One region of the Bacillus sp. Bwzl_19 genome, then DNA from elsewhere that is predicted to be linked to it. Evidence: predicted binding sites of a transcription regulator. Region 1 holds the regulator's gene; each other region holds the start of a gene.
What was found. The regulator Rex, encoded in region 1, represses fermentation and respiration genes when NADH is low (regulators of the CRP and FNR family bind a similar motif). The targets are predictions, from matches to a motif close to TTGTGAAATATTTCACAA.
Positions count from the first base shown of each region.

Region 2: ACW5MY_RS18530 (cytochrome ubiquinol oxidase subunit I) is a predicted target of Rex. The motif match lies at 1,464-1,481, and genes of this name have one in related genera.
Region 3: ACW5MY_RS06860 (DUF1641 domain-containing protein) is a predicted target of Rex. The motif match lies at 1,657-1,674, and genes of this name have one in related genera.
Region 4: ACW5MY_RS17785 (nitrate reductase subunit alpha) is a predicted target of Rex. The motif match lies at 1,620-1,637, and genes of this name have one in related genera.

Region 1 covers NZ_CM142729.1:565,824-569,112, reverse strand. Annotated here, with positions in the region: gene tatC (twin-arginine translocase subunit TatC) at 1-717, opposite strand, end outside; gene ACW5MY_RS02985 (twin-arginine translocase TatA/TatE family subunit) at 724-894, opposite strand; gene ACW5MY_RS02980 (redox-sensing transcriptional repressor Rex) at 913-1,560, opposite strand; gene moaC (cyclic pyranopterin monophosphate synthase MoaC) at 1,557-2,069, opposite strand; gene ACW5MY_RS02970 (ABC-F family ATP-binding cassette domain-containing protein) at 2,209-3,289, shown strand, end outside.
Region 2 covers NZ_CM142729.1:3,493,203-3,496,491, forward strand. Annotated here, with positions in the region: gene ACW5MY_RS18530 (cytochrome ubiquinol oxidase subunit I) at 1-1,376, opposite strand, end outside; gene cimH (citrate/malate transporter CimH) at 1,877-3,220, shown strand; gene ACW5MY_RS18540 (polysaccharide deacetylase family protein) at 3,256-3,289, opposite strand, start outside.
Region 3 covers NZ_CM142729.1:1,292,877-1,296,165, reverse strand. Annotated here, with positions in the region: gene ACW5MY_RS06865 (NAD(P)/FAD-dependent oxidoreductase) at 1-1,109, opposite strand, end outside; gene ACW5MY_RS06860 (DUF1641 domain-containing protein) at 1,149-1,565, opposite strand; gene ACW5MY_RS06855 (cupin domain-containing protein) at 1,953-2,450, opposite strand; gene ACW5MY_RS06850 (DMT family transporter) at 2,580-3,289, shown strand, end outside.
Region 4 covers NZ_CM142729.1:3,349,129-3,352,417, reverse strand. Annotated here, with positions in the region: gene ACW5MY_RS17800 (Crp/Fnr family transcriptional regulator) at 1-156, shown strand, start outside; gene ACW5MY_RS17795 (YwiC-like family protein) at 190-906, opposite strand; gene ACW5MY_RS17790 (cyclic nucleotide-binding domain-containing protein) at 1,049-1,525, shown strand; gene ACW5MY_RS17785 (nitrate reductase subunit alpha) at 1,702-3,289, shown strand, end outside.

The DNA.
Region 1 (3,289 bases):
TTTCCGATATGCGGCTTTTGAAATAAGAATACTGATCTCGTATAAAATGCAAAGCGGAATCGTAATCATCATGTGAGACAGCAGCTCAGGCGGCGCAATCATCGCGGCGATCACAAGCAGCACAAAATACGCGTACTTCCTGATTTTCGATAAAAACATCGGCGTTACAACACCGAGCCTCGTCAAAAACATGATCAGCACCGGCATCTGAAACAGCAGCCCGAACGGAATTGTCAGCTGCAGCAGAAAATGAAAGTACTCGCTGATTCCGATCACCTGATTGACATCCAAGTCATTCGAAACCCGCTTCATAAAATCAACGACCAGCGGAAATAAAATATAATAAGAAAATGACACACCGCTGACAAACAGCACGATTGAAATCGGAATATAGCTGAGTGTTACTTTGCGTTCCTTCTCATACAGCCCCGGACTGACAAACGCCCAAATCTGATATAGAATAATCGGCGAAGTCAAAATGATGCCGATAATAAACGCGAACTGCAAAAAGATAAACAGCGGATCCGTCAGGTTAAAAGCATTAAGGGTGAGCTCTTTTACTTCATCGGCTTTTTGAAGATACACAATGATAGGTTTTGCCAGAAAAAAGCCGGCAATAAAGAAAACCGCAAAGGATAACGCCACAATCAGCAATCGTTTCCGAAGTTCGGCAATATGCTCCACAAGCGTCATTTGATTCACTCTCATACGTGTCATCCTATCTTACTGTTCTTCTTTCTTTTTTTCCTCTTCTTCACCGGCTAATCCTTTAGTAGCGTTCTTAAATTCTCGAAGCGTGTCCCCCGCAGCTTTTCCTAATTCGGGAAGCTTCTTCGGACCGAAAATAATCACCGCCACCACACCGATAACCGCCAGGCTTCCAGGACCGATCATGTGCAGCTCCTCCTTTCGTTATTCAATTTCTTCCAAAACAGAATAATGCTTTAAGAAATAAACCAATGATTGAAGCTCTACAGCTAAATCTATATGATGAATTCGAATGTGATCCGGCACATTCAAACGGGCCGGCGTAAAGTTAAGGATTCCCTTGATTCCGAGCGCCACGAGCCGGTCGGTGATTGACTGAGCGGCAACCGCCGGAACGGTGAGAATCGCCACGGGTTCATCCTTAATGTGAAGCTCTAAATCATCAAGATCAAAGACAGGCACACCGCCTACCTCAGTTCCTATTTTACTCTGATTCACATCAAAAGCCATAGATATTTTTGTGTTATTATTTTTTGTGAAATTATAGTGAAGAAACGCTGTCCCTAAATTCCCGACACCGATCAAAATGACATTTGTCGTTTCATCCTGATCCAGTGTTTTTCTGAAAAATGACAGCAGGTAATCCACATTATAGCCGTATCCTTTTTTGCCGAGCGCCCCGAAATAGGAAAAATCCCGGCGGATCGTGGCCGAATCGACTTTTACCGCATCGCTCAGTTCAGCTGAGGAAACACGCTGCTTTCCTGACGCGTGTAAATTCTTTAAAAAGCGATAATAAAGCGGCAGCCGTTTTGCCGTCGCCTGCGGAATTTTTGATTGATCCTTGTTCATGATTGGTCCTCCACTTTATACTCAGATGCATCTCTTTTAAAATCACCGTTTTTGCCGCCCGTTTTTTCCATGAGGCAGGTCGGGCCGATGACCATTCCTTTATCCAGCGCCTTGCACATGTCATAAACGGTCAATGCGCAGACTGAAGCGGAAGTTAGCGCTTCCATTTCCACACCTGTACTCCCTTTCGTTTTTACGCTTGCCTGTATATGAAGAACGGCTTCGGAATCCTTTTCCTCCCAGCCGAATGAAATGTCGACGCTGCTTAAAGAAAGCGGGTGGCACATCGGGATAATCGCTGACGTCTGCTTTGCAGCCATGATTCCGGCCACCTGTGCGACAGCCAGCACGTCTCCTTTTCCGATCTCCCGGTTTTTGATTCTGCTGTACACGTCATGCTTCATGTGTACGCTCGATATCGCAGCGGCAGTACGGACTGTTGAAGATTTATCGCTTATATCCACCATGCGGGCACGGCCTTCTTCATTAAAATGAGAAAATCCATTCATATTTAAACTCTCCTTACTTCTGATCATACACTATTTTCTCCCTGATGTCTTATCCTATAATGTTCCAATTCTGATGTATTGTTTGCTGACAGCAGGTTGATAAGCTACACTTAACTTATTATAACAGAGGTGAAATAATATGATGATCTTACAAATTAATCAGCTATCCAAATCTTTTGGCGCTGATCCTATTTTAAACAATATAAAGCTTGAAGTCAGATCCCGGGATCGCATCGCCATTGTAGGCAGAAACGGAGCCGGCAAATCAACTCTCCTTAAAATTATCGCAGGTCACCTTTCATATGAAAAGGGTGAATTAATCAAACCGAAAGAATTAACGATGGGATACCTTGCCCAGCACACAGGCATGGAATCTCAGCTTACCATAAAAGAAGAATTGCTGAGTGTTTTTGATTTCCTGAAAGCAATGGAAAAAGAAATGCGCTCTATTGAAGAAAAGATGGCCACTGCCGCCCCGGCGGAGCTTGAGACGCTGATGAAAACCTATGACAGGCTTCAGCAGGACTTCAAGAATAAAGGCGGCTATCAATATGAAGCGGATGTCCGGTCTGTCCTTCACGGCCTCGGCTTCGGCAAATTTGACGATTCCGTGAAAGTGCAAAGCCTGAGCGGCGGTCAGAAAACAAGGCTTGCTCTCGGAAAGCTCCTTTTGACCCAGCCTGATCTGCTTATTTTGGATGAACCGACGAACCATCTCGACATCGACACGCTCACATGGCTTGAGCATTATTTACAGGGATATTCTGGCGCCATCCTGATCGTCTCCCACGACAGATACTTTCTTGATAAAGTCGTCAGCCAAGTGTACGAGGTCTCACGGACAGAAAGCAAAAAATACCTCGGCAACTACAGCGCCTATTTAGAACAAAAAGCCGAGCAGTACGAGAAAGACCTGAAGCTGTATGAAAAACAGCAGGACGAAATCGCCAAGCTTCAAGATTTTGTCGACCGCAATCTGGCCAGAGCATCAACAACGAAAAGAGCCCAGAGCAGACGAAAACAGCTTGAACGGATGGATGTCATGGCAAAGCCGCTCGGTGATGAAAAATCAGCGGCCTTCCGTTTTGAAATTACAAAACAGAGCGGCAACGACGTGCTTCGCGTACAGGATGTCTCCATCAGCTACGACGGCCAGCCTCCGCTCTTGAAAAACCTGACCTTCGGCGTTACAAGAGGCGAAAGCGCCGCCCTTGTCGGAC
Region 2 (3,289 bases), 780 kb from region 1:
CTGAACGGATCCGTTGATACAGGAACATCCTTGTGATCATCATGGTCCGCACCTTTTTTAATTTCACGAACGAATAGGAAGACAAGCAGTGTGCCTAAAATCAAGTACATGACGCCGAAGCCGATAATTGAAAACAGCAGAGATCCCGTCGTTACGTTAGGCGAAACGGATTGTGCGGTCGTCATTTGCCCCATGACCGTCCACGGCTGGCGGCCGATTTCAGTCATAATCCATCCGGCAGAGTTCGCAATGAATGGGAATGCGATCAGCGCGACCATACCGCGTAAGTACCACTTGCTCGTATGAAGCTTTTTGCGGCGGTTCAGAATAAAACCGGCAATTGCGGCAAAAATCATAAGCGCGCCCGCTCCCGCCATAATGCGGAAACTCCAGAACGTCGTTTTAACAGGCGGGATATAGTCGCCTTTTCCGTACGTTTTTTCGTATTCTTTTTGAAGTGTTTTCATCCCTTTAACACTGCCGCTGAACTTCTGATAAGCCAAGTAGCTCAGTGCGTAAGGAATTGAAATTTCAGATGTGTTTTTTTCTTTATTCGTATCAATGTTCGCAAAAGCCGTCCACGCAGCAGGATCACCGCTGTCATCCCAAAGCGCTTCACTGGCAGCCATTTTCATCGGCTGCGATTCCATTAAATGCTCAGCCTGCATATGTCCGCTGAACGCAACGCCGATACCGGCGATCAGCCCGACAATCATCGAAAGCTTGAACGATTTATGGAAGAACGGCACTTCTTTTTTCTTCAATAATTTAAATGCGCTGACACCGGCGATAAAGAAAGCACCCGTTGCAAGCGCTCCGAAAATGACGTGAGGAAATTCAACCCAAAGCTGAGGGTTTGTTAAAAGCGCCCCGAAATCACTCATTTCCGCGCGGCCGTTTTTAATCGTAAAGCCGACCGGCTCCTGCATGAATGAGTTTGCCGTCAAAATCCAGAAAGATGACATAATCGTTCCGAAGGATACAAGCCAAATGCAAAGCAAATGCACTTTTTTAGATAAACGGTCCCAACCGAAAATCCATAATCCGATAAAAATAGACTCCATAAAAAACGCCAAAAGCGCTTCAACCGCAAGCGGAGCTCCAAATACGTCTCCAACGAAGCGGGAATAATCAGACCAGTTCAAACCGAACTGAAATTCCTGAAGAATCCCTGTGACGACGCCGACAGCGAAGTTAATTAAAAAGAGATGTCCCCAAAATTTAGCCATTTTGAGATAGGTCTCTTGTTTTTTGACAACATAAAGCGTCTCCATCAAAGCAACCATAAACACAAGCCCGATAGACATAGGCACAAACAAGAAGTGAAACAATGTTGTAGATGCAAATTGAATGCGGGCTAAAACCAACTCACTCATGATGTTTTTCCTCCAATCTGGTAAATTGCTCAACATTTCACAAACACGACAAGATCCTTGCTCGCTATTTCACAAAGAATGATATATTTGCTCAATGTTTCACAAATTTGTCAAAACTAATGAATTATCAGCCTGTACACCCTGGGGTCAGCGGCTGTCATAGAAATGATTCAATATCATTACTTTACAACGATTCGGCCTAAAAAAAAAGATCAATATACCTAAAAATAGGCTGAAATTGTGACCGATTATTGTCGAATTTATAGAGAATTTATGTCAGCATCTAGGATATTTGTCCCTTTGATATCGTACCTCTTTTTTATTCGTGTGGCGAACAAAATGCTTTATGCAGTGAAAAAGCCCGTCAGATCGCCTTTTTGAGAAAGAAAACGAAGAAAAAGTATATCTTCTAGTAAATTCATAATATATGAACAATTTAAATTTTTTAGTATACTTTAAATGGGGATATTTTTCACTACATAACGACTGGGGGAACAAGCATGGGAGAACTTCAACCAAATTTTCAAACGGAATCATTCCAAAAACAGGAACGGACTGATAACTGGTTTGCCAGAGCAATGAATATAAGAATCGGCATTATTCCACTTCCTATCTATATCCTGCTGTTCTTGCTTATTACGGTGTTTGTCATGAGCCGCGATGTAAAAAGCGACATCCTGACATCGATTGCCGTCATGAGTTTTTTCGGATTTACCTTCGGCCAGATCGGAAAATCCATTCCGATCGTGCGTTCCATCGGCGGCCCTGCGATCCTCGCAACCTTTATTCCGTCCGCTGTCGTCTACTACCACCTGCTTCCGAAAGACATTATCACTTCAACAACAGAATTCACGGAAAGCTCTAACTTTCTCTATCTATTTATTGCCGGTATCGTCGTCGGCAGTATTCTCGGGATGAAAAGAGAGACGCTCGTTAAGGCTTTCGTCAAGATTTTTATTCCGCTTATCGCCGGCTCGATCGCAGCCGCCATCGTCGGCTTATGCGTCGGGACCCTGCTCGGCCTCGGCTTTCAGCACACGCTGCTTTATATTGTCGTCCCGATTATGGCTGGAGGTGTCGGTGAAGGCGCGATTCCTTTATCCATCGGCTACTCCGATATTATGCCGATGTCCCAGGGGGAAGCCTTTGCGCTTGTGCTGCCGTCCATCATGCTCGGAAGCCTTTGCGCCATTATGTTATCGGGCCTGCTGAATGTCATCGGTAAAAGCAAACCGGAATGGACGGGCAACGGGAAGGTTGATAAGTCTGATCAGAACGCTCCGGCATTGGAACAGCCGGCCAATGACAAAACGTTTGATTTGTCCTTTTTCGCTTCCGGAGGCATTTTAGCTGTTTCTTTATATTTGGTCGGCATGCTGGCGCATGATTTCTTTCAGCTTCCGGCTCCTGTCGTGATGCTCGTCCTTGCCGTGCTTATTAAGCTGTTCAGGCTGGCGCCGGCCTCGATTGAAAACGGAGCCTTCGGCGTCTCGCGTTTTTTCTCGACAGCCGTGACCTATCCGCTCCTATTTGCGATCGGCGTTTCAATGACACCATGGGACAAGCTCATTGCAGCGTTTACTATCAGCAACATCATTACCATTTTATCAATCGTCGTCACGATGATGGCCGTCGGTTTCCTGACAGGAAAATGGCTGAACCTGTACCCGATTGAGACGGCGATTATTAACGCCTGCCATTCCGGACAGGGCGGCACCGGCGATGTCGCGATCTTAAGCGCCGCCGAACGGCTTGAGCTTATGCCGTTTGCCCAAGTGTCCACCAGAATCGGCGGGGCGATTACCGTGAGCGTCACCCTTCTATTGCTTCATCAATTCTATTAAACGGAAAAAAGCCTCCGCCATATGCGGAGGCTCTGTTAGTTCATCACATTTTGAATATAAGAGCCGAAT
Region 3 (3,289 bases), 730 kb from region 1:
GATGCAGGAAGACCTTTCAGCGGAGTAGAGTTCGCTCCGATGATGGCAACCGCGTCTTTACGTCCGAGGCTTGCAAGCGTACCAGAGTTTACAGGCTTGAATGTTTCAAGCGTTTTTCCTTCTAAGTAAGCGAACAGGTTGTAACCGACAAGTTCACCCATCTGCCAAGCGATTTGAGCTGTCGGCGGGTACGGACGGCCGTCCGGCGCAAAGTATACAGCGCTGTCTCCGACAACAAATACATCTTCATGAGAAGTAGATTGTAAGAAATCGTTCACAGTCGCGCGGCCGCGGTTCACTTCAAGGCCAGATTCACCGACTAACGGGTTGCCTTGTACGCCGCCTGTCCATACAAATGTGTTGGCAACGACTTTTGAACCGTCTTTCAGATCAATGACGTTTCCTTCCACGTTTGTAACAGGAAGACCTGTTAAGAACTCAACACCGCGTTTTTCAAGACTTTTTGTCGCGCGTTCGATAAGATCATCAGGAAGAACAGGAAGAATTTTCGGACCTGCTTCAACTAATTTCAGTTTGATTTCTGTCGGATCTACGCCGTATTTTTTCGTAAGGTTCGGCATGATGTCAGCAAGTTCACCGACAAGCTCAACACCTGTTAAGCCGCCGCCGCCGATAAGAATCGTTGCATCAGCTTCGTTTTTCGTTTTAGAGTATTCACGCACACGGTCTTCCACGTGTTTGTATACTTTGTTGGCATCAGCAGCAGATTTCAGCACCATGCTGTTTTCTTCGAGTCCAGGAATGCCGAAATAAGCAGTAACTGAACCAAGACCGACAACAAGCGCGTCATAAGTCAGCTTAGAACCGTCAGAAAGGGCAACTTCTTTCTTATCAACTGAGAAAGAATTGACTTCTGCGATTTTAATGTCAACGTCTTTTCCTTTCAGGAGTTTTTCAAGCGGCATAGCAACAGCCTGTTCAGACACGTTGCCGGCTGCAAGGCGGTGCAGTTCCGTAATAATTTGGTGAGTCGGGAATTTGTTCACAACGGTTACGCGTGCTTCATCTTTACTGTAATGTTTGCGAACGGTTAAAGCAGAAAGAATTCCGCCGTAACCAGCGCCTAAAATGACAATATGTTTTGACATCGTATATCCTCCGTCCTTTATATCAATTTGAATCTGAGATTATTTTTGTTTTTCGTTCATGATTTCAAGATAGCTGTTAGCAAAACGGAACAGCTTTTGAGCTTGAGGATCTTTCAGCATGCGCAGCAGGCCGAAAAGTCCGATTGTCTCATTGCTTGCATCCGCGCGGTCTTTTGCTTCGATCGCAGTAGCTGCGACTTCTTTCGCTGTTTCTTTCACCGGCTCAAGAATTTCTGTAAGCGCACCCACTGTATCGCTCTTCAATACTTCGTCTGTCGCTACAGACTGTGCAAAATCATAAGACTTCGTTAAAATATTTACTAACTCAGTCAGTTTTGGAAGCTGATCCACTAAAACAGTCAGTGATTCTTGAACTTCAGGTTTTAGCAGCTGATCGATAAGATCGCGTTGGCCTTGGCTGACAGATGCATTTGTTTGATCGATTGTTTCTGGCATATCCGATTCTCCTTTACTATAAGCAGTATGCTGATTTTTTTGGAAAGGGTAGCCTTTCCCCTTTCATGCAGAAAAGCATGAAAAAGCAAGATTGTGAATTCATGCACAATCATTTACAAAAATAAATGTTTACTACCCAGTTTTTCACTTTGCCATATTCAGTATTATTTTTATATCAACAAAAACAATTGAATAAGTCAAAATTTCTTTTTTCCTCTCTGAAAATAGCAAACATAAAAAACCCCAATTTGATTTACTCTTATATAATAACACTTTTTGAACAAAATTTGAACGTGAATTGTTTCGTTTATGAAATTATTTATATGGCGGGGGTGTAATAACGTTTCTTTCAGACTATTTTTTTACAGACCATCCGCTTATCCCCTGTCATTTTCCCCACATTTTTAAAAGCGGTCCCGTTTTTCCCGTAAAGGGGTCATATTCCGGGAGCGGGACACGGCTGATTTCTTTTAAAGTTCTATCATTTTTCTCCGTTTTTGTATCGTACTGCCGGCCGCCCGGATAAGCGCCGATCACGGTAAAATCAGAACTGCCTGACAGTTTTTTATGTCCGGTGCCGGCCGGAATGACCGCTGCGTCTCCCGTTTCAAGAACGGCGTCCGCCCCTTGTTCTCCGCCGAACCTCAATACCGCCTTTCCTTTTACCGCGACAAGAACTTCGTGCGTGGTGCTGTGAAAATGGTGATACGGAAACACCCCGCCCGTCCAGCTGTTCGACCAATCATGCCGGCGGAGAACCGTCTCTGCTTTCCGCACCGTTTCTTCATTAAATACCGCTTTATAAATGACAAGCGGAAGATTCGGGTTATTCGGAATGCAGCCGTCATCTTCAAAATAAAGAACTTGAATATCCTCTTTCTGCATTGTGTTCACCTCCGTATATGTCTGTTTCCCATTCATCATTTATTAAAACGCTATTTTCTCATATTCCATTGCGGAGCCTGCCGGTGAATAGTATAGTATAAAAAAATATGTGTCAAAATGAGGGATTTAATGAAAGCCATCTTAATCGGAATATTGGCGTCTCTGTTTTTTGCAGTCACATTTATTTTAAACAGGGCGATGGAGCTCTCTGGCGGAAGCTGGATATGGAGCTCTTCCCTGCGTTTTCTTTTTATGGTTCCGTTTTTATTTGTGATCGTTTATGCGAAAGGAAAGTGGGGGCCGCTCTGGCATGAAATCCGGAAAAAACCGTTTTTTTGGCTGAAATGGAGTTTTACCGGCTTCGTGCTTTTTTATGCTCCGATTACCTTTGCGGCGGCATACGGGCCGGGCTGGCTGATCGCCGGCACATGGCAGATTACAATTGTCGCGGGCGTGCTTCTGTCGCCGTTTTTCTGCGAAACAAAAGATTCCCCGGCGGGTCCGGTTCTCGTCAGACAAAAGATTCCGCTTATTTCGCTGGTTACTTCCGTCATCATCCTGATAGGAGCCGGCCTGATACAGCTTCAGCATGCAGGCTCCCTGTCCGGCCGCACGATAATACTCAGTGTTGTGCCGGTGGTCATCGCCGCTTTTGCCTATCCGCTCGGCAACCGTAAAATGCTGGAACAATACGGCGGAAAACTCGATACGTTTCAGCGCGTGCTCGGCATGACGCTCGCCAGCTTACCGTTTTGGCTTTTGATTGCCGCTTTCGGCTGGCACAGAGACGGTCTTCCGTCAATGGGACAGACATTCCAATCCTTTATCGTTGCACTCAG
Region 4 (3,289 bases), 930 kb from region 1:
GCGAGAGAAAGCGTCAACCGCATGCTGGGAGACCTTCGCAAACAAGGGGTTATTTCGATAGACGAAGCCGGGAAAATTATTTTGCACAAGCGGGACTATTTACGATGTGAGATCGAGTGTGAAAACTGTCCGCTGGAGATCTGTAATATTGACTGAAAAAACAAGGACAGCCGCTGTCCTTGTTTTTTATTACGCCATATATGTACACATGACCGCGAAAAAGAAGCCGGCGTTTGCGATTTCAAGAATGCCGATTTTTTTCGCGGACCAATCTCTCCCGTGAAAATACCATGCCCGCAAACTGCTTGGGATAAAAGCAAAAAACGCCCAGCCTGCACCGAGAAGAGCCGATAATAAGGGAAGGAGCAGATGATATCCCCATGACCAGTATGCAAATGTTCTGTTTTTTCTCTCACGGATGACTGATTTCACATAAAAAGAACTTCCGATAAAAAATAAAGCAGATTGCAAGAATAGAAACCAAGCCCAGCCGTCAAGGGCTCCCGTTCCCAGCCAGCAGCTCGCAAGCCCGCCTGAACAAAAGAACAGGACACCCGCAGCATCGTTCGTCAGCGCTCGTTCGTTTTTTCGGCGGGCATAATGCATATGGATAAGAAACAGCGGCAGTAAAGAAACGCCCACCCAGATGAGATGGGGCTTATGAACGGCAGAAACGGTCAGAAAGCAGCAGGCCGGTACACCGTAGTACCATATCCACTTTTGATAGGGTTTGAGCTGTTTCTTTTTCAAGGCAAGTGAAACGGGATAAACCGTCAAATAAAGGAAAAGCCAGCCTAGAAAGAGCGGAATATGCCAGAAAACCGGGCCTCCCTTGACCATGCCGAGTAAAAATGGAATCAGCAGCATCGCCCATGCGCCGTGCTGCTTCGGAATCATCGCCTTCATCAAAATCCTCCTTTTTACTTCATTATAAATGCAGGCATCCTCCTGATAAGTGACATTCATCATACAAGCTGTGAACTATATTCCTGCCGTGCAGGCTCAATCGGGCTACACTAAAGCTATCCTTAGCACGGGAGGCTTTCCTATGAATCAGTGTGACTATTTATTATGTCTGAAACAACTTCCTATGTTTAATGAAGTGCCTCTGTCCATCGTCGCAGCCTTATTGAAAAACGGGACGTTTATCCGCGGCTCGTCTGATCAGTCTCCATCCTTTCTTCATTCACAATCCGTATATATCGTATTAAAAGGCAGTATCCGTTTTAAGGACAGCAGGCTCCCTGAAGGCTCGCAAACCGTTGCGCTGTGGGAAAAAGGCGCTGTGTTTCCGGTTGATGAAAAAGGCGGACTGTCTCTATCGCCTTTTATCTCAGTTAATGCTTCCCCGGACATTCTGGCACTCCATATTCCATATTCTATGTTCAAGCAAATGATGTCTTACCATCCGCGGCTGCAAATGAACTTTTTGGCGATGCTTCAGCAAAATGTCTTTTGTTCCTATCAATTGTTTTTACGGTATCTCCATACATCACAGGATGAAAGCGCAGAGCCCGGTTCTTAAATAGAGCCGGGTTTTTCTTTGAATCTAAGGCGGCTAAATGATTCAGGCGCCCTTCCTTCTTCTGTATGTGGACGTTTTGTGAAAAAAGCAGAGTGTGTGACATAGTTCACAAGGTAACATGATGTCTCTGTTTATAGTGTACATAGCATCACCTGACTCGGAAGGAGTGAACGATCATGAAGAAAAAGAAAATGAGTCCGTTGTTCAGGAGATTAAACTATTTTTCTCCTATCGAACATCATTCAAATAATCATAGCCAAACCACCCAAGAAGATCGTGATTGGGAGAATGTATACAGAAACAGATGGCAGTACGACAAAGTCGTTCGCTCCACCCACGGTGTCAACTGCACGGGGTCTTGCAGCTGGAATATTTACGTGAAAAACGGAATTGTCACGTGGGAAGGACAAAACTTGAATTATCCATCTACAGGTCCGGATATGCCTGATTTCGAGCCGAGAGGCTGTCCGCGGGGGGCCAGTTTTTCGTGGTACATCTACAGCCCGCTGCGTGTGAAATACCCATACGTGCGCGGTGTGCTGATCAATTTGTGGCGGGAAGCATTGCAGGCTCATCAAAATCCATTGGATGCCTGGAAATCAATCGTCGAACACCCTGAAAAAGCGAAGTCTTATAAACAGGCAAGAGGGAAAGGCGGTTTTGTGCGCGCTGAATGGCCGGAGGTGCTGAAGCTGATCTCGGCCTCTCTGCTGTATACAGTGATGAAATACGGGCCTGACCGGAATGTCGGTTTTTCCCCGATTCCGGCGATGTCCATGATCAGCCATGCGTCAGGCTCCCGGTTTATGTCTTTAATGGGCGGCCCAATGCTCAGTTTTTATGACTGGTATGCGGATCTTCCCCCGGCGTCCCCGCAAATTTGGGGTGACCAGACGGACGTTCCGGAAAGCAGTGATTGGTACAATTCCGGCTATATCATCACATGGGGCTCAAACGTTCCTTTGACGAGAACGCCTGATGCGCATTTTTTGGCGGAAGCCCGCTATAAAGGCGCCAAGGTCATTTCAGTCAGCCCGGATTTTGCGGAATCCTCCAAGTTCGCCGATGACTGGCTGAGTATCCGCCAAGGGACTGACGGGGCGCTTGCGATGGCAACGGGTCACGTCATTTTGCAGGAATTTTACGTGAATCAAGAGACAGAGCATTTTATCAAGTATGCAAAGCAATACACGGATTTTCCATTCCTCGTTACCCTGTCAAAAAAAAATGGCGTGTATACAGCGGGGCGGTTTCTGCATGCGAAGGACATCGGGCGGCAGACAAAGCATGATCAGTGGAAGCCCGCGGTCTGGAATGAACAGACAGGCGCGTTTGCCATACCGCAAGGAACAATGGGCTCCCGCTGGGACGGTCAGAAGAAATGGAACCTGCATATGATCGATGAAGACACCGGGGAACAGATCGAGCCCCGTCTCTCTGTACTTGGAATAGAGGACGAAATTGGCACGGTGCGCATTCCGTATTTTTCAAATGACGGAAACAAAGTGCTTGAGCGGGATCTTCCGATTAAAAAAGTAAACCTGAATGGCGAAGAGGTGTACGTCACGACCGTGTTTGACTTGATATTGGCCAACTACGGCGTGAACCGGGGCATCGGCAAACAAGCAGCTGTATCCTATGATGATCCTCGTCCGTTTACACCTGGCTGGCAGGAACGGATCACAGGAATTAAAAGAGAAGCCGTCATTCAGATTGCCAGGGAGTTTGCCCAAAATGCGATCGATACGGACGGCAGATCCATGA